DNA from 2 places in the Caproicibacterium sp. XB2 genome. Region 2 is predicted to be linked to the other one. Evidence: predicted binding sites of a transcription regulator. Region 2 holds the regulator's gene; the other holds the start of a gene.
The links. The regulator Rex, encoded in region 2, represses fermentation and respiration genes when NADH is low (regulators of the CRP and FNR family bind a similar motif). The targets are predictions, from matches to a motif close to ATTGTTAANNNNTTAACAAT.
Positions count from the first base shown of each region.

Region 1: ACIHKT_RS05790 (butyryl-CoA:acetate CoA-transferase) is a predicted target of Rex. The motif match lies at 2,596-2,615, and genes of this name have one in related genera.

Region 1 covers NZ_CP173227.1:1,145,319-1,154,797, reverse strand. The annotation lists gene ACIHKT_RS05800 (3-hydroxybutyryl-CoA dehydrogenase) at 1-409, shown strand, start outside; gene ACIHKT_RS05795 (DUF6483 family protein) at 759-1,124, shown strand; gene ACIHKT_RS05790 (butyryl-CoA:acetate CoA-transferase) at 1,194-2,537, opposite strand; gene ACIHKT_RS05785 (helix-turn-helix transcriptional regulator) at 2,819-3,871, shown strand; gene ACIHKT_RS05780 (manganese efflux pump MntP family protein) at 3,878-4,459, opposite strand; gene hisH (imidazole glycerol phosphate synthase subunit HisH) at 4,697-5,317, shown strand; gene hisF (imidazole glycerol phosphate synthase subunit HisF) at 5,321-6,082, shown strand; gene ACIHKT_RS05765 (ECF transporter S component) at 6,263-6,856, shown strand; gene ACIHKT_RS05760 (ABC transporter ATP-binding protein) at 6,937-8,670, opposite strand; gene ACIHKT_RS05755 (D-alanyl-D-alanine carboxypeptidase family protein) at 8,758-9,479, opposite strand, start outside.
Region 2 covers NZ_CP173227.1:1,032,798-1,042,276, reverse strand. The annotation lists gene ACIHKT_RS05040 (PHP domain-containing protein) at 1-349, shown strand, start outside; gene ACIHKT_RS05035 (TIGR03905 family TSCPD domain-containing protein) at 376-633, shown strand; gene ACIHKT_RS05030 (hypothetical protein) at 714-893, opposite strand; gene ACIHKT_RS05025 (hypothetical protein) at 1,061-1,561, shown strand; gene ACIHKT_RS05020 (hypothetical protein) at 1,558-2,595, shown strand; gene ACIHKT_RS05015 (S1 RNA-binding domain-containing protein) at 2,602-3,534, opposite strand; gene ACIHKT_RS05010 (peptidylprolyl isomerase) at 3,711-4,574, shown strand; gene trxA (thioredoxin) at 4,637-4,978, shown strand; gene ACIHKT_RS05000 (CTP synthase) at 5,153-6,775, shown strand; gene ACIHKT_RS04995 (redox-sensing transcriptional repressor Rex) at 6,862-7,536, opposite strand; gene ACIHKT_RS04990 (NADP-dependent isocitrate dehydrogenase) at 7,597-8,811, opposite strand; gene ACIHKT_RS04985 (TraX family protein) at 8,860-9,479, opposite strand, start outside.

The sequences.
Region 1 (9,479 bases), 110 kb from region 2:
GCTGGTCGAAGTTATTGCCGGCATCAACACCCCGGACGAGGTTGTCGAGAAGGTTAAGGCAATTTCCAAGGAAATTGGCAAGACTCCGGTACAGGTTAAGGAAGCTCCTGGCTTCGTTGTTAACCGTATCCTGGTCCCGATGATTAACGAAGGCATTGTTGTGCTGTCCGAGGGCACTGCTACTGCTGAGGATATTGATACCGCTATGAAGCTGGGTGCAAACCATCCGATGGGCCCGCTGGCTCTGTCCGACCTTATCGGCAACGATATCGTCCTCGATGTTATGGAAGTCCTGTACAACGAGACTGGCGATTCCAAGTATCGTCCGGCTCCGCTGTTGCGCAAGATGGTCCGTGGCGGCCTGCTTGGCAGAAAGTCCGGCAAGGGCTTCTACGACTACACGAAGTAAGTTTTACACGAAGCACTTTGTTTCCATGTAACGTGTAACGGAAATTTCCCCGTGCTGTTCTGGCGCTATGTGAAGTCGAGCATATCCATTAGGCATAAGTTTCTTCTCCTATATTCATCGGATTCATGCAATGAACACTTTCGCGGCAGGTATTGTCCCTGTCGGATTGTTCCAAGCTGCTGTTGACATACAGAAGACTTTTTGGTAGATGACGATGGGGCATCAAGCAGCTCCTACTGCTGCGGAAGAGAAATTCCTATAAAAATCCGGCTGTGAAGAGAAATCCTTGCAGCCGGATTTTTCTGTGTTATAATAAAAAATGAGAATAAAAAGGCAAGGGGTAAATGCAATGCTGGAAAATGACTGGGAAGAGAAACAGATTGACGTTGACGCAAAGCTGCTGGCAAAAATCATCTTCAATAAGGAAACACCCAATTATCTTCCGCTGGAGCATGAGCGGGATAAAAATGTGAATGCACTGTATGCGGAACTGAAAACACTGTGGCAGCAGAACCGGCTGAATGAGGCGGAGGACCTTCTGTACGAAAAAATGGATACCCGCAATTATCGATATCTGGAAATGGGTATTGACTTTTATATGAAGTTAAACCAAAAAACTGATGCAGAACTGGATGCGGCAGACTTTGAGAGGTCAGAAATCGCTGACGGTATGAAAGAGCTTGTTCATCGGTTCAACATTACATTGCCGGCATAAAAAATGACTCCCGAAACAGTCGCTTCGGGAGTCGTTTTTTATGAACAAATAAATGATTGGATGGCCTAATTAAATTTTATTGCTTCTGCGCCAGATGCCCTGTTTCTCAGCAGCTTTAATCAGCTGTTCACGGAAGTCCGGATGAGCAATGCTAATCAGTCTTTCAGCACGGCCCCAGGCGGAAACACCTTTCAGGTTAACCATGCCGAATTCTGTTACGACATACTGTGTGTTGGGACGTGTATCCGTTGTAATGGAGCCGGGCTCCAGTACCGGCAGGATACGAGAGTGAGCCTTGCCCTGTTTGTCCATGAAAGTGGAGGAGCAGCACAGGAAGCTTTTACCACCGTGGGAGAGATAAGCACCCAGTACGAAGTCGAGTTGTCCGCCGGCACCGGAAATCTGGCGGAAGCCGCTGGATTCACCGTTTGCCTGGCCATATAGGTCGATATTTACGATATTGTTAATGGAAATCATATTATCATGCTGACCGATGATACGGGGGTCATTGACATAGTCAACCGGCATTGCCATGCAGGAGGCGTTATCATCCAAATAGTCATACATTTCTTGATGACCGGAAGCAAATGCGTAGACCTGCATACCCGGGTTGACATTCTTTTTTCTGCCGTTGATGATGCCGCGCTCTGCCATTTTAACATAGGCATCAACATACATTTCTGTATGAACACCCAGGTCCTTCAGGTCAGACTCTGCCAGCAGGGAACCAACAGTGTTCGGCATGCCGCCAATACCCAGCTGCAGGCAGGCGCCGTTTGGAATCATCTTGACAATCTGTTTTGCCACGGCCAAATCCACTTCGGTGGAAGGCTTGGAGTCCGGCATACAGCGCACATATGGATCCTGCATTTCTACAATCGCGTCAACTTTGGAAATCGGAACACTTTCCTGATAACCGCCAAGGCAGCGCGGCAGCTTCGGGTTCACTTCCACGATGATGTGCTTTGCACGCTGGAAGACAGAGTATTGCATAGCACCGGAAGGACCAAAGCTGAAGTAGCCGTGTTTGTCCATGGGAGAAACCTGGCACATTGCTACATCGATGGGCGGCAGCTCATTGCGGTAGTAGCCGGGCATTTCAGAGAAGCGGTGCGGCACGGTGGTAATGAATCGTTTGGAAGCATAGTGACGCTCGGAACCTGTGTAGAACCAGGAATAAACGGAAAAGTGGTCCTGCGCGTCCGGAACATCAAAAATTTTCGGTGTTTCCATTTCAATGCCGACACGAACTTTTACGTCCTTCAGGTTTGGAATGTATTTTGCCAAAGCAATATCCAAATCGTGTACGGTACCGCAGTTAAAACCGTAGTCCACCCAGTCGCCGGATTTGACAGCCTGTACCGCTTTGTCAGCGGTCGTCAGTTTTTGTGCATATTCTTCTTGAAAACTCATGAATATCAACTGCCTTTCTTTTTTAAAGCAAAAATTGCGTTGCAGATGAACTGCGCTGCTTGTTAATAAAGTAACTATATTATAGCACTTTTTTACACAAAAGACAACAATCCGTTTATCGAATTGTTCTATATTTGTAAAAAAAGCACGACCTTTTTATACAAAAAAGCGAAGCTCTTTATGGCATTTTGTCGAACATATTTTTAGTCCTTGCACATGAATGCAGCGCTGCCGTACAATAAAAAGAGCAAACATTTATTTCCTGGAATAGGGTGAAAAATATGTCTTTGACAGAACGAAAAAATGAGCGGCTGCTGATAGTGCTGCAATTTTTAAGGCAGGAGGCTTCACCGGAACATCCACTGCCCATGCGTCGCATTCTGCTGGCACTGAAACGGAGGGGAATTGTCTGTGCAAGAAAAGCGGTTGGGCGGGATATAGCGGCTCTGCGCCGGTTTGGATACCCGATTGTGTTTACTCGTACACCGTACGCCGGCTATTATCTTACCTCCCGTGCGCTGAATACAGCCGAGGTGCGCATTCTGATTGATGCAGTGGATGCAGCCCCGTTTTTAACAGCGGATATGACAGAACAGCTTACCGAAAAATTACAGACATTGGTAAACCGGCGGGAACGTGCCGCACTGCAGAAACAAATCTATTATGACCCTAGCTGTAAACAGCAAAATACAGAAATCTGCTGCAGTATTGACGTTCTGCATCGGGCAATCGCGCAGGGAAGAAAAGTTTCCTTTTGGTACTACCACAGAACGCTGAAAAATAACCATATCCAGTTGAATGACGGGCGGCAGTTTGTCTTAAGTCCATATGCTCTTTTTTGGAAAAACGACCACTATTATTTGGCAGGCAATTACGAAAAATACAACACGGTCGGCAACTATCGGTTGGATCGCATGTACAAAGCCAAGATGCTGAAAAAGCCAGTCCGTCCTTTTTCAGAGGTTACCCCGTACCGTGAACGTTTCGATACAGCGGACTATCTGCACAGTGCGTTCTATTTGTATGGCGGCAAGGTGGAACAGCTGCTGCTGCGGTGTGACAGCAGTCTGTTGGACGTGCTGACAGACCGTTTTGGTTCGGAAGCAGAGGTGCTGGAAAGCAGCGGAGAAACATTCACCACACATGTACAGGTCCGTGTTAGTGAGGGTCTGTATGAATGGCTGCTGCAGTGCGGCGCGCGGCTGACAGTCTTGTCGCCGACTTATGTGCGGGACGAAATGCGCCACCGCATTCGTGATTTGTATAGCTTATATCGGCTTGCCGTGCCGGAAGAAGGCGGTGAGGAAGAGCCGCCGCAGGAAACGGACAGCTGAAACGCTTTACGAGAACCACATATGTTCTACAAAGATTTTGATGCCAATGCCAATCAGGACCAATCCACCGATAATCTGTGCTTTGCCTGTAAAGCGGTCACCGAATTTTTTGCCGATATATACACCGATATAGCATAAAACCAGTGTCACAACGCCAATTAAACAGACAGAAAGCAGCATCAACTGTGTGGTGGAGGCACCTACCGCACTGGGCAGCAGAATGCCGGTGGCCAGCGCGTCAATGCTGGTGGCTACCGCAAGCACCAGCAGCGTTCTGGTCGGAATGTTGTCCTGCAGACAGGCTTCACCGCCGTGACATTTGTGTGCCTCCCGCAGCATTTGAATGCCGATAATAGAAAGCAGAATCAGCGCAATCCAGTGGTCCACCGCATTGATGATGGAAGCGCCGGCCTTGCCAATCAGCCAGCCGATAATTGGCATTAGGGACTGAAACAGACCAAAGCATCCGGCAACTTTCAATGCAAAGGCGGGGCGCACTTTGCGGGTAACAGCGCCGTTTGCCAGGCTGACAGCAAAGGCGTCCATACTTAGCCCTACGGCAATGCCGATAAGGGAAACATAATCCATAAAAATCCTCCTTAAAAGGGACTTATTTCTTTATCATAGGAGGTGACATATCATTTGTCAATTCCTTTTATGTGGAAATTCGATATAGATATATATGTATAAAAGACAGCATACTTGAAAGCTTGTTTTTCGTCGTCGTCGGACAGTCAAAAATAGGGGAAGCAAATTGACTTTAGCACTGGAATATGCTAATCTATAGGACAATTAAAATGTTTGAATTAGAACAGGAGGCTTACCATGATAGCAGTCATTGATTATGGTGCGGGGAATCTGCAAAGTGTGCTGAAAGCCTTTCAGTACATTGGCAGCAGTGTACAAGTTACGGCAGACCCGGCTGTGCTGCGGATGGCGGATGCGGTAGTTTTGCCCGGTGTCGGTGCTTTTGCGGATGCCATGAGCCATTTGCGGGCGGCGGGACTGGTGGAAACCGTGCAGCAGCTGGCAGTTTCCGGCAAACCGTTCCTCGGCATCTGTCTTGGGCTGCAGCTGCTGTTTGAGAGCAGCGAAGAAGCACCGGGTGTGCCGGGATTGGGTATCCTGCGTGGGAAAATATGCCGCATTCCCGCCGGCCCGGGATTGAAAACGCCGCATATCGGTTGGAACAGCCTCCATGTATTGGATTGCTCCGGCATTTTTGCGGACCTGCCGAAAGAACCATATGTTTACTTTGTCCATTCTTATTATCTGAAAGCGGAGGACCGAAAAGTCGTGGCGGCCACTACACAGTATGGTGTGCGGATAGATGCGGCTGTACACAAGGGCAGCCTGTACGCGACACAGTTTCACCCGGAGAAAAGCGGCCGAGTAGGACTGCAAATGCTGCGGAACTTTGCGGCATTGGCAAAGGAGGGCAGATGAACGATGTATGCGAAACGAATTATTCCTTGTTTGGATGTGAAAGATGGACGAGTTGTAAAAGGCACTTCCTTTGTGCATCTGCGTGATGCGGGGGACCCAGTAGCGTGTGCGGCAGAATATGACCAGCAGGGAGCCGATGAGCTGGTTCTGTTGGACATTACTGCTTCGGCGCAGGCACGCGGCACACAGCTTTCTTATGTCAGCAGTGTAGCAAGCCAAATTTTTATTCCGTTTACGGTTGGCGGCGGTATCCGAACCGTGCAGGATTTTCAGGTTCTGCTGCGTGCCGGTGCTGACAAAGTGTCGGTCAACAGTGCCGCCGTACAGCATCCGGAGCTGATAACGGACGCGGCAGGGAAATTTGGCAGTCAGTGTGTGGTATGTGCCATCGATGCCAAGCGCAAGCCGGAGGGCGGTTGGTGTGTTTATATCAACGGCGGCCGCACACGCACCGATTTAGACGCCGTTGAATGGGCACAGAAGGCAGTTGCGCTGGGTGCGGGTGAGATTTTGCTGACCAGTATGGATGAGGACGGCGTGCAGCAGGGCTACGACCTGCCCCTGACCGCCGCAGTCAGTGAGCGGGTGCACGTGCCGGTGATTGCCTCCGGCGGTGCGGGAAAGCTGGAACACTTTTATGATGCCTTTACAAAAGGGAAGGCAGATGCGGTTCTGGCTGCCTCTCTGTTTCACTTTGGGGAAATCACCATTCCTCAGCTGAAGACGTATTTGAAGGAACGTGAAATTCCTGTGCGCATTTTGTAATTTATGCTTGCAACTTTTGTGCACTGTGCTATAATAAAATTCCGAAAGAGGAATAAGATGCGGCAGATGGTCTGACCACATCCTTTGCTTTACCCGGACATACGGGAATTTCTTCCCCGGTCAAATATTATATTATTCTGCACTGCATCTTTATAAAAGAGCGGTAGCAAGGAGGATTTTATGAAAAAGCAAAAAACGTTTCGTTTGACGCTGTTGGGACTCTTCAGCGCGCTCATCATTCTAATGGCATTTACTCCCATTGGGTATGTGTCTACCGGTGTTGTATCCATCACCATGGTACATATTCCGGTTATTTTGGGTGCTATTCTGCTTGGTTGGCAGGGCGGCGCCGTATTGGGTGCTGTTATGGGTGTGTCCAGTATGGTTCGTGCACTCATCGCGCCCGGCGGTGCCATGGATGTGTTCTTCCAGAACCCCATTGTCGCTATTCCGTCCCGTGTGGCGCTGGGAATTATCGTTGGTCTGCTGTATGCAGGACTTTCCAAGGCGATTCACGGCAAAGTGTCGCAGTCCGTCAGCATCGGTCTGGCGGCGGCGATTGGCAAACTGTGCAGTACGGTTCTGACACTGTCCATGCTGGTACTGGTGTACCACAATGAAATTGCAAAACTGACGCATGGCTCTGCCATTGCTTTCCTCATCGGCTCCATCATTACGGTGAATGGCCTGATTGAAATGGTCATTGGTGTTGTCATTGCCATTCCGGTGTGCGGGGCACTCTTTAAGGCGCGTCGTCAAATGGTTAGGGCCTAAACCGGTTAACAGGAACAAGGCAAAGAAAAAGGTTCGGCAGGTCGGAGAATTTCTCCGTCTGCCGAACCTTTTTGCTGTTTTCAGCGGTCCTCAAACTGCATGTTGTAGTATTTGGCGTACAGGCCATTCTTGGCCAACAGTTCCGCATGGGTACCGCGCTCACGAATGCCGTCGTTGTCAATGACAATGATTTCGTCGGCACTGCGGATAGTGGAAAGCCGGTGCGCAATGGTAATCGTTGTGCGGCCGTGGGCCAGCTTGTTCAAACTGTGCTGAATGTACCGTTCACTTTCGTTGTCCAGGGCGCTGGTGGCTTCGTCCAGAATCAAAATGGGTGGATTCTTCAGGAACACGCGGGCAATGGCAATACGCTGTTTCTGTCCGCCGGAAAGGCGTGTGCCGCGTTCGCCAACATAGGTGTCGTAGCCGTCCGGCAGTGACTTGATAAAGTCATGAATGTCCGCTTCCTTTGCGGCCTGCACGATTTCTTCCATGCCGGCTTTTGGTTTGCCGTAAGCAATGTTGTCTTTTACAGTGCCATCGAATAGGTAAACGTCCTGTTGTACAATGCCGATTGCACTGCGCAAACTTTTTTGTGTCAGTGTACGCACATCTTTGCCGTCAATGCACACGGCACCGCTGGTCACATCGTAAAAACGGGGAAGCAAGGAGCACAGTGTGGTTTTGCCGCCGCCGGATGGTCCAACCAATGCAACCGAACGGCCAGCGTCAACGTGAATGTTAATGTGTTCCAGAACGGATTCTTCGTCGTTGTACCGGAAAGTAACATTTTTAAAGTCCAGCGTGCCTTTTACATCGGTCAGTTCCTTTGCGTTTGGTGCATCCTGAATCTCCGGAACGGTGTCTAGCACTTCAGTTAGGCGGCGGAAACCGGAAACACCTTTTTGCAGCATTTCGGTAAATTCAATCAGTACCTCAATGGGGTGTACAAAAATATTGATGTACAGGGCATATACAGCGAGGTCTGCCGGAGAAAGAGAACCTTTCGCAATGAAAAAGCCGCCGGCGACCAGTACAGTTAGAAACAGCATTCCCTCGAAAAAGTTGTTGCCCGCGTGAAAAATGCCCATTCGCAGGTAGTTGCTTTCTTTGGAGTGCAGAAACTGCTGATTTCTCTTTCGAAACTTCTTCTGTTCCACATCTTCGTTGGCGAAGGACTTAACTACCCGAATGCCCGCCAAGCTGTCCTGCAAACTGGCATTTACATCGGCTATTTTGCGGCGGTTGTCCATAAAGGTACCCTGCATCTTTTTGTTTTGGTGAACGCTGAAAATGACCATGACCGCTACCACAGCGGAAAGAATGAGTGTCAGTGGTACATTTACCATCAGCAAAAGGATAAAGGAACCGATGATTTTAATGGCGGAGATAAACACGTTTTCCGGTCCATGGTGTGCCAGCTCGGAAATATCGAACAGGTCAGAAATCAGCTTGCTCATCATTTCACCGGTATTGCTGCGGTCGTAGTACGAAAAAGAAAAGCGTTCATATTGGTCAAACAGGTCCTGCCGCATATTGCTTTCCATCTTTGCGCCCATCACATGGCCCTGATAGGTGACATAAAAACGGCACAGCATACGAATGAAGTACATAAAAAATAGGGCAATGCCCAATTTTACAAGGCTGTTTAGGATAATGTCTGGCTGACGGGTAAAAAGTGTTTTTGTCAGGAAGCTTAGGATTTGCGGAAAGGCGAGGTCCACTGCGCTGACAATGAGGGCACAGAACATATCCATAAAGAATACCGCTTTGTAGGGCTTGTAGTACTGAATGAATTTTTTAAAAAGCCGCATAAAATCCTCCTCAATGGGTGGTTCCTGAAATTTGGCGTAAAAAAGCGGTGCAGCTTTTCCGGTGCACCGTTTTCCATATGTATCGCTTTAGCGATAGAGATGATAATTGCTTTTATAACGGGAACGGCGCTTGCTGTGATGTCCGCGCTTTGGCGAATAGCGTGTGGAACGGCGGTTCCAGCTGCGGCCGCCATATCCGCCGCCGCGGTGACCATGGCTGCGCAGAAAACGAATCAGCAGGAAGATAAGCACCGCTGCCGCCGCCACTATCACAATGATTGCCACAACCTTGAACCATGGCTGCAGATAAAACGGAATGTGGCGGGACACTTCCTGCGAAGCAACCAAGTCAACGTTTGCCATAGTCTGGCCATTGTACGAAACCGCAATCGTGCCGATTTTTTGTCCGGCTTTTACCGGGGCGGCAACGCTTTTCGGCAGGGAAACTTTCGTTGTAACTTTGCCGCCGTCTGTTGGCAGCATGGCACTGAAGTCCTGCGCTGGCATTACAGCAAGCTGCTGGCTGTGGTCCTTTGTCTGCTGTACGGTTACATTTGCGACCGATTTGGATTTTGACAGGACACTCTGTTTTTTCAGAGAGCTGAACGCCCAGTCGTACAGCTGACGGGAATCCTCGAAAGCACCGTTGGTAAGGACGCTTTTGCCGTTCTTTACACTAGGGGCACCCATGGCAACGCACAGGTAATTCATGCCGTTTTTGGAGGCAGTTGACGCCAGACAGTATCCCGCTTGGTCGGATGTGCCGGATTTGCCGCCGGTGCAGGAAGCGTCATAGTAGTTGCTGTTTT
Region 2 (9,479 bases):
CGGTCTGGCCTACATTCCGGTCAGCTATCCGGAAACCCATGAGGTTATTCAGCAAATTCATGGTGCCGGTGGTTTGGCCGTGATGGCACATCCGGGGCAGTTTGACAGCTATGATATCTTCTTGGAGATGTCGGCTTCCCATGAACTGGACGGTGTGGAGGTGTGCCATCCGCTAAACAGCGAAGAGGACCGCAAAGGTTTGCGGGCTATGGCTAAACAGTATGGCCTGCTGATGACCGGCGGCTCAGACTTCCGCGGCATGTATGCGGAACATCATTATCCGCTCGGCACTTATACAACGGATGATACCGAAGTTTGCCGGCTGAGAAGCATGGCAGAAAGTGCCTGAGTGTCAACGCTTTGGAGGGACCAACTGTGGATTATGTATACAAGACAAAGGGAACGTGCTCCAGAGAAATCCGTTTGCAGCTGGATGGTGATATTATCCGCGATGTGCAGGTTATCGGCGGCTGTAACGGTAACTTAAAGGGCATTGCGGCGCTGGTCAAGGGAATGAAGGCGGAGGACGTCATCCGCCGCTGCAGTGGTATCCACTGTGGGTTAAAACCTACTTCCTGCCCAGACCAGCTGGCAAAGGCATTGACTGAAGCGCTGCAAAAGCAGCAGCACTGAATCTTCAAACAAAGAAGAGGGCTGTGGGAGATTTCCCACAGCCCTCTTCTGATTACCGGACTATTTGGAAAAAGGGTTTATTAGCAGCAGTTATTGTTGCAGCCACAGTTGTCGCCACAGCCGCCACTACCACCGGAACCACAGCCGCCACCGGAACCACAGCCGCCACCGGAGCCCCAGCCGCCGCAGCAGAACAGCAGAAGAATGATGATCAGAACAATACAGGAACAGTTGTTAGAATTGTTGCTACAGTTACACATATTGAATTGCCTCCTTATTTGTTGTTACAATCCAGTATATTGCACTGCTGTGGTTTGTGTGAAAGCTTTTACGCGGGTCCTTTTTCCTGACTGTGGCCTCTATCTGTGGTATAATAAAAACAGAGACAAATTCATCAGACCTGTGCGTCTGCAAAGGAGAGAAAGCTATGATCTGCCAGTCCTGCGGGGAAAATCCCGCAACAACAAAAGTGAAGACGATTGTAAACGGCAGGCTTACGGAATATGCCCTATGTGCGGCGTGTGCCCGCCGGTTGGGGTATGTTACCCTCCTCAGCGGCCTTGACCGCGGCTTTGGCAGCATCCTCAGCGACTTTTTGTGGGATGAGGATACTAACGAACCGAGTGAAGAGCGCTGCCCATGGTGCGGTGCTGCCTTCGAGGATATTGCCCGCACGGGTAAAGTGGGCTGTGCGCATTGCTATGAAGCGTTTGAGGACCGGCTGCTGCCGATTATCCAGCGTCTGTATGGCAGTGATATTCACTGCGGGAAAATGCCGGGTGAAAATCTGCCGCAGCCACAGCCGCAAAGCCAGATGGTCGAAATGCAGGAGGTTCTGCGGCAGGCTGTGGAGCAGGAGAAAAAAGAATGCCAGACACGGCAGCTGCAGGAAAGCCTGCGCCGTTTGGGGGGAGGAACAGATAAATGAACCATAAATGGTATGAAAATGCCGGACCAGACAACGATGTGGTGCTGGCAGCCAAGGTCTGTTTGGTACGCAACATGGCAGACCTGCCGTTCCCCTCGCGTATGTCCCGTTCAGATATGGAGCGCAGCCGCCTGCGTATGGAAACTGCCTTGTCACGTCTGCACCCCGCGGCACAGCATACTTTTCTGTGCGCAGATATGGAGGAATGTGATGAAAGCACAGCCGTTTCGTTCGTTGAGCGGCAGCTGTGTACACCGGATTTTATCGCCAATCCGGTTGGCCATGTTTTGTTTTATACGGCAGATGAGAGCATCAGCATTATGGTAAACGGCAGTGACCATGTGCATACCCAGCTTGTCCTTCCGGGAAGCCAGCTGGGCCAGGCGCTGTCCGGTGCGGACGCGCTTGACACCATGCTGGACCGTTATCTGCGTTTTGCTTTTCACCGTGACATTGGCTATCTGACACAGAACCTAACAGATTTGGGCACCGGAATGATTCCCTCGCTGCTGCTGCACTTGCCAGCCCTGCAGCAGGGCGGCGCAGCGGAGCGTCTTTCCAATGATGTTGCCCAACTGGGCTTTTCTCTGCGGGGAATTGTGGACGGTGCTGTTGAGCCTACCTGTGCGATTTATGAACTGACTAACCGTATTACACTGGGAATCAGCGAAAAGAATGCGGTGCAAAACCTTCTGGCAATCGGTGCACAGCTGGTGGACCGGGAACGCCGTGCGCGTACAGAACTGCTGAAGACAATGGAAGCACAGGACGCTGTTTCCCGTTCGTTTGCGGTGCTGTCCAGCGCGCGTATGCTGGAATTTAGTGAATTCCTAAAACTGTACGCCAATGTGCGGATGGGACTGTGCGCGGGCCTGCTGCACGGCCTGCGTCCGGAACAGCTGGACAGCCTGCTTTTCGCCGTTCAGCCCGCTACTATGGCACTGCGTGCGGGAAAGCCGCTGGACCCGCATGGACGTCAGGCACGGCGTGCCCAGCTAGTAAACAGCGCGCTGGCACCTATGCGGCAGCAGTAAAGACCTTTATTCATTTTTTTCAGTGAATACTGTTTCAATAACGCGGCTGCACGTCGGTGGCGAGTACAGAAAGCGGTCCATGTGGCTGTCGGTGAAGTAATAATGCGGCGGCTTTGGCTTTTGTGTATTTTCAAACGTATCAATGATGACCAGCTTTACTTTCATGCGTGCGGGAAGAATGCTTTTAATGTACACGCTTGCCTGTTGGCTGCTGCTTACATTTTCACGGCATTCAGCCAATCCCGCAAGGTTTGGGGCAAGTTCCACAAAAATGCCGTATGGCTCTACACTGCGTATGATTCCACCGACGGTTTCACCGCTATGAAAGTGTGCTGCGTTTTCCTCCCATGTACCCAGCAGTTCCCGCTGTGTCAGCGTGACACGTCTGCCCTCGATACTGCGCACAACCGCACGAATATCCATACCGGTAGAAAAACGTTCCCGCGGGTGGTCAATACGTGAAACGCTGATGGTATCTATTGGCATAAGCGCCACTACGCCGCAGCCGATGTCCGCAAAAGCACCGAAAGATTCCAGATGTGTTACACGTGCGTCCAGTACATCACCCGGGACAAGGTGGGAAAGATAATTCTGCCAGCAGGCTTCCTGTGCGGCGCGGCGAGAGAGCAGCGCTGTGCTGTTGCTGCCCTCACCAGAAAAACCGGTGACGGTAAAACACACCGGCCGATTTACTCGTGAAAGCAGCGCAATATCCCTTACGGTGCCCTCCCGAATGCCGAGGGCGCCCTCCTCACGAGGAATCATTCCCTGCATACAGCCCAAGTCCACCATCAGGTTGTGCCTGCTGTCACACAGTACAGCGCGTCCCTCCAGTATCTGCCCGGTCTGCTTTGCCCGTTCCAGTGCTGCCGGACTGTGCAGCGCTGCACGATTTTCCACTCGGTTTATCCGCCAGCCCTCGGGTTCATATCCAAACATTAGACTACCTCCTTTTTTGCTGCTGTCTTTTACTTATATGCGGCAGAAAGTCCGCGAATTCCAGCGGACAGGGCTTGCTTTTTTTCGGATAATTTTGTAAAATGGATTTCATTGCAGGACAGCGGCCAATATAGTCGCCTTTCTGACAATATAGGAAAGAGAAGATGATAGATTTCATGCAGATAAAAAAGCGTTTTGCCTGCGGCATAATGGCGCTGCTGTTTGCACTTTCTGCGGCGGGCTGCGGCAGTTCAGCATCCTCGGATGCGGCTTCCTCACAGGCATTGTCCAGCCAAAGCACTTCTTCCGGCATCAGTGCTGTGCAGCCAAATGATGGCAAGCAGCTGGGTTACCAACTGGAAAAACCAACGGCAGGGGAGAAAGTAGCCGTTTTGCAGACTTCCATGGGGACGATCCGCCTGCGCTTATTCCCGCAGGCAGCACCTAAGACCGTACAAAATTTTGAGGGTCTCATTCAAAAGGGGTACTACAATGGCTTGACCTTTCACCGTGTGATAAAAGATTTTATGGTTCAGACCGGTGATCCCAAAGGGGACGGCACCGGCGGCAAAAGCGTATGGGGCGGTACGTTTGAAGATGAGTTTAATGCCAACTTAGTCAACCTGCGCGGCTCAGTTGCCATGGCGAACGGCGGATACAACACAAATGGCAGCCAGTTTTTCATTAACCAGGCCGGACCAGTCAACGAAAGCACATGGCAGCAGGCGGCTTCTGTATACCAGCAGCTGCAGTCTTATGACAAGAGCCAGTGGCCGCAAATTGCCCAGACACAGTACACTATTTTGAATACAAATAAGCTGACAAGCGCCTACAAGGCACTGTATCAGAAGCAGGGTGGAAACCCAAATTTGGATGGTGCCTACAACGCCTTTACGCCGCCGCGCGGCCATTCCGTTTTTGCGCAGGTGTATGACGGTATGGATGTGGTAGACAAGATTGCCGCTGCTCCAGTGGACAGCAGCGATAAACCGACAACCGCGATTAAAATCATCAAAGCTTCGCTAGAAGCCTATCAATAAATCAATTCAGCCGGAATGAATTTTTCATAAAATCCGGTTATTCTGATAAACTAACAGTACAAATGGAAAGGACGGTAAGAATAATGGCAGATGTCATTCATGCAGATGAGGCTTCCTTTGACAAAACCCTGAAAGAGAATAAAGTGGTTCTGTGCGATTTCTGGGCTACATGGTGTGGTCCGTGCCGGATGCTGGCCCCTACGATTGAGCAGCTGGCCCAAGAGTACAGCGGCCGCGTCACCGTAATGAAAGTGGATGTTGACCAGAATCAGAAACTGGCCGAAAAGTACAACATCATGAGTATTCCAACCGTATATGTTTTTCGGGATGGTGCACCTGCGGACAGCCGTGTCGGTGCGTTCCCCATTGACGATTACCGCAAAATGCTGGACGCTGTTTTGTAAGAAAACCGCAGCGACGCGGCCGGGAGATTTTCCCGGCTGCGCCTTTTTTGTGCAGCGGGCAGGCTTGTTCCTTTTTTACCTTGACAAGCGGGCCCGCATAGCGATATAATTTATAAGTTATTGTTTTTTATCGAATCCTGGCGAAAGCGCAAATCAATACGGATGGAGGACATTATGGGAGCAAAGTATATTTTTGTCACAGGTGGCGTCGTTTCGGGACTGGGCAAAGGAATCACGGCGGCCTCTCTGGGCCGTCTGCTAAAGGCACGCGGCCTGCGTGTGACCATGCAGAAGTTTGACCCGTACCTAAATGTGGACCCTGGCACAATGAATCCTTTTCAGCACGGCGAGGTCTTTGTAACAGATGACGGAGCGGAAACAGACCTTGACCTCGGCCATTATGAGCGCTTTATTGACGAAAGCCTCACACAGAACAGCAATGTTACCTCTGGACGTGTTTACTACAATGTCATTCAGAAAGAGCGCAATGGCGACTACGGCGGCGGCACCGTACAGGTCATTCCGCATATTACCAATGAGATTAAGGAGCGCATTGCGGCCAGCCGCGACAATGTAGATGTAGCGATTGTAGAAATCGGCGGTACTGTCGGCGATATTGAAAGCCAGCCGTTTCTGGAGGCTATTCGGCAGTTTGCAACGGAAGTCGGCCGTGAAAACTGCTTGTTTATCCATGTAACACTGGTTCCGTATCTGAACTGTTCCCATGAGCATAAATCCAAACCAACACAGCACAGCGTTAAGGAACTTTTGTCTATCGGCATTCAGCCTGACGTTATCGTCCTGCGTTCCGAGCACCCCATTGGCGATGATATTAAACAGAAGATTGCTTTGTTCTGCAATGTCCGTGAGGACTGTGTTATTGAAAATTTGGATTTGCCACTGCTGTACGAAGTACCGCTGGCATTGCATGAAGAGAAACTTGACGATATCGTCTGCCGCCGCCTGTCGCTGGACACCCGCGGCCCAGACCTTTCGGATTGGATTAGCATGGTGCATACAGCACTTTCCCTGACGGACAGCATTAACATTGCGCTGGTCGGCAAGTATGTGGAACTGCGTGATGCTTATTTAAGCGTTGCAGAAGCGCTGACACACGGCGGAATTGGCAACAAGGTCAAGGTGAATATCCTCTGGATTGACTCCGAAAAAATTACTGAGGACAATGTAGCGCAGACGCTGAAAGATGCAGACGGCGTGCTGGTGCCGGGTGGATTTGGCGAGCGCGGTATCGAGGGTATGATTGTTGCTATTCGCTGGGCACGTGAAAACAATGTGCCGTTCCTTGGCATCTGCCTGGGTATGCAGTTGAGTATTGTGGAATATGCCCGTGATGTTATGGGCATTGCCGACGCAAATTCTGCCGAGTTTGACCCGCAGAGCCAGAACCATGTTATTGACCTGATGCCGGAGCAGAAAGATGTGGAACAGCTTGGCGGTACCATGCGTCTTGGCAAATATCCCTGCAAGCTGACACCCAGTACACTGGCTGCGAAGCTGTATGACAATGTGCCGCTGATTTACGAACGTCACCGTCACCGCTTTGAGGTCAACAACGATTACCGTACCCGTATGGAAGAAGCAGGCATTACATTCTGCGGAAAGAGTCCGGACGACCGTATTGTGGAAATGATGGAGATTGATTCGCATCCATTTTTCATCGGCAGCCAGTTCCATCCGGAGTTCAAGTCCCGCCCAAACCGCCCGCATCCGCTCTTTAAGGGCTTGGTAGCTGCGGCGAAGGAATATCATCATACTAACAACCATAAGGACGCATAAACGTTTATACAACTACATTTTATACAGAACGGCCGGTACAGAAGAATTTTCCTCTGTACCGGCCGTTTCCTTATGCTTTATTTTTGTTATTTTTCGTGCTTTAGCAATGCTACGGGCTTTTTCGCTTTGTCATGATGGCTGATTTCATAGCACAGTGTCAGCAGACTGTCGTTCAGGTGAACATTTTCCACCACAGCATCCGGATATTTCATGGAAATATCGTAGTGACTGAAATTCCAGTAATTGCGAATTCCCAGACCGTACAGAAAGCTGACGGTTTCCTCTATGGCAGAACGGGGAATACACAGTGCGGCCATTTCCGGCACATACTTCTTGTAGAAATCCTGGAACCAAACAAGGTCCATTACTTCTATGCCGTGAAGTACAGTGCCTATTTTCTGCGGGTCATTATCAAAGATACCAATCAACTGAAATCCGAGTTCTCCAAAGTCCATCTGGGCAGCAATGGCGTGCCCGATATTGCCGGCACCGAAAATCACTGTACGGTAGCGATGTTCTACCCCCAGAATGTGGCCTATCTCTCCGGCGAGCTGGTGCACCATATAGCCATAGCCCTGCTGTCCAAAGCCACCGAAGCAGTTCAGGTCCTGACGAATCTGTGAGGCGGTCAAACCGAGCCGAGCGGATAGCTCTGTTGAAGAAATACGAGTTACGCCGTCCTGGTCCAACTGGTTCAAAAAGCGATAATACCGCGGGAGACGTCGGATAACAGACATAGAAATTTTAGAACGCTTTGGCATATTGCATACACCTTCTTTCCGCAGACGGCCGCAGTCGTCAAAAATAAAAGTTCTGTTTCATTATGCCTGCAGCAATTCCTGCAGATGGACATTGATTTCCTGAAGGAATTCCTCTGTGCCAACCTTTTTCTTGTTGCGCAGGGTAGAAAGCCGATACATATCGCCGGTCATAATACCGTCTTCAATCGTCTGTATAGCGGCCTTTTCCAGTTTGCCGGCAAAACTCATCAGGTTCGGCAGACAGTCCAGCTCACCGCGCTTGCGCAGGGCACCTGTCCATGCAAACAGGGTAGCAATGCTGTTGGTGCTGGTCGGTTCACCTTTCAAATATTTATAATAGTGACGCTGTACCGTGCCGTGTGCTGCTTCATACTCATATTCACCGGTGGGGGAAACCAGCACGCTGGTCATCATGGCAAGGCTGCCAAAAGCAGTAGCGACCATGTCGCTCATTACGTCGCCGTCATAGTTTTTGCAGGCCCAGATGAAGCCGCCGTTACTGCGGATGACACGTGCCACAGCATCATCGATCAATGTATAGAAATAGGTGATGCCCGCTTTTTCAAATTTCTTCTGATATTCTTTCTCATAAATTTCCTGGAAAATGTCCTTGAAGCGATGGTCATAAATTTTAGAGATGGTATCTTTTGCAGCGAACCACAGGTCCTGATGTGTAGCAAGTGCATAGTTAAAGCACGCCTGCGCAAAGGAAGCAATAGACCCGTCCAAATTATGCAGTCCCTGTACGATACCGGCGCCGTCAAAGTCGTGAATGGTCCGGCGTGTTTCTTTGCCGTCTTTATCGGTTACAACCAGTTCTGCTTTGGCACCGGCCGGAACGGATAGCTCCACATTCTTGTATAGGTCACCATAGGCATGACGTGCAATCGTGATGGGCCTTTTCCAGGTTGGAATAAATGGCGTTACACCTTTTACCAAAACCGGTGCGCGGAACACAGTGCCATCCAGAATTGCCCGAATGGTACCGTTTGGGCTTTTCCACATCTGGTGCAGATTGTATTCTTTCATACGGGCAGAGTTCGGGGTAATGGTGGCACACTTTACGCCGACACCGTATTTTTTAGTAGCTTCTGCGGCGTCCACCGTTACCTTATCTTCTGTTTCGTCGCGATGCTTCAGGCCAAGGTCGTAATAATCAGTTTTTAGGTCAATATATGGTTCCAAAAGAATCTGTTTAATCAGTTTCCACAGGATGCGGGTCATTTCATCGCCGTCCATTTCGACCAGCGGCGTTTTCATCTGGATTTTTTCCATAAGTACCTCCCGGGCAGATGCTGTGTCTGTCTTTTCACTTCTTATCATTTATACAAATACAAAGTACCGAAGGATACCCAGCAGGAAAAGATGTGCCGGGTAAAAAATGTAAAATCCCCATTTGCTGCATTTCGGGTGCCGCTCATCGCCGCGGGTTCCGTTGTAACGGGAAAGCGGGAACAGAGCCAGCAGTACGCAGAGCTGTAGAAAAAACCAGCGCGGTGAAACCGCCTGTGTGGCGTTATCACTGGCATAAAAGAGCGCCATCAATACAGCGGCTGCGGCAAAGCCGGCTGCCTGCCTGTAAAACTGCCCGCGTTCCAGCCAAAATACCAGTGTAAAGGCAACACAGAACAAAGGCCAGTCGCCCACTAGGGTAGCCAGCATACAGCCTGCGACAGCCAGCATTTTAGGGACAGGTCCCTTCAGCCGGTCAACGGCTGTAATGGCCAGCAGGGAAAAGAACAGTGACCAAATCATGCCGGGCTCCAGCGCCCATATGCCGGGGCCACGCTCAAAGAACACAAAGCACGGCCACGAGAGCAGCGCAAAAATGCCCATTCGCAGCAGATAACGGCGAATGTCATGCGTATGAACATATCCTTCCGTCAGAAAAAAGCACATACACGGGGCCGTAATGCGGCCGAAAGCGTGCATGACAATTCCCA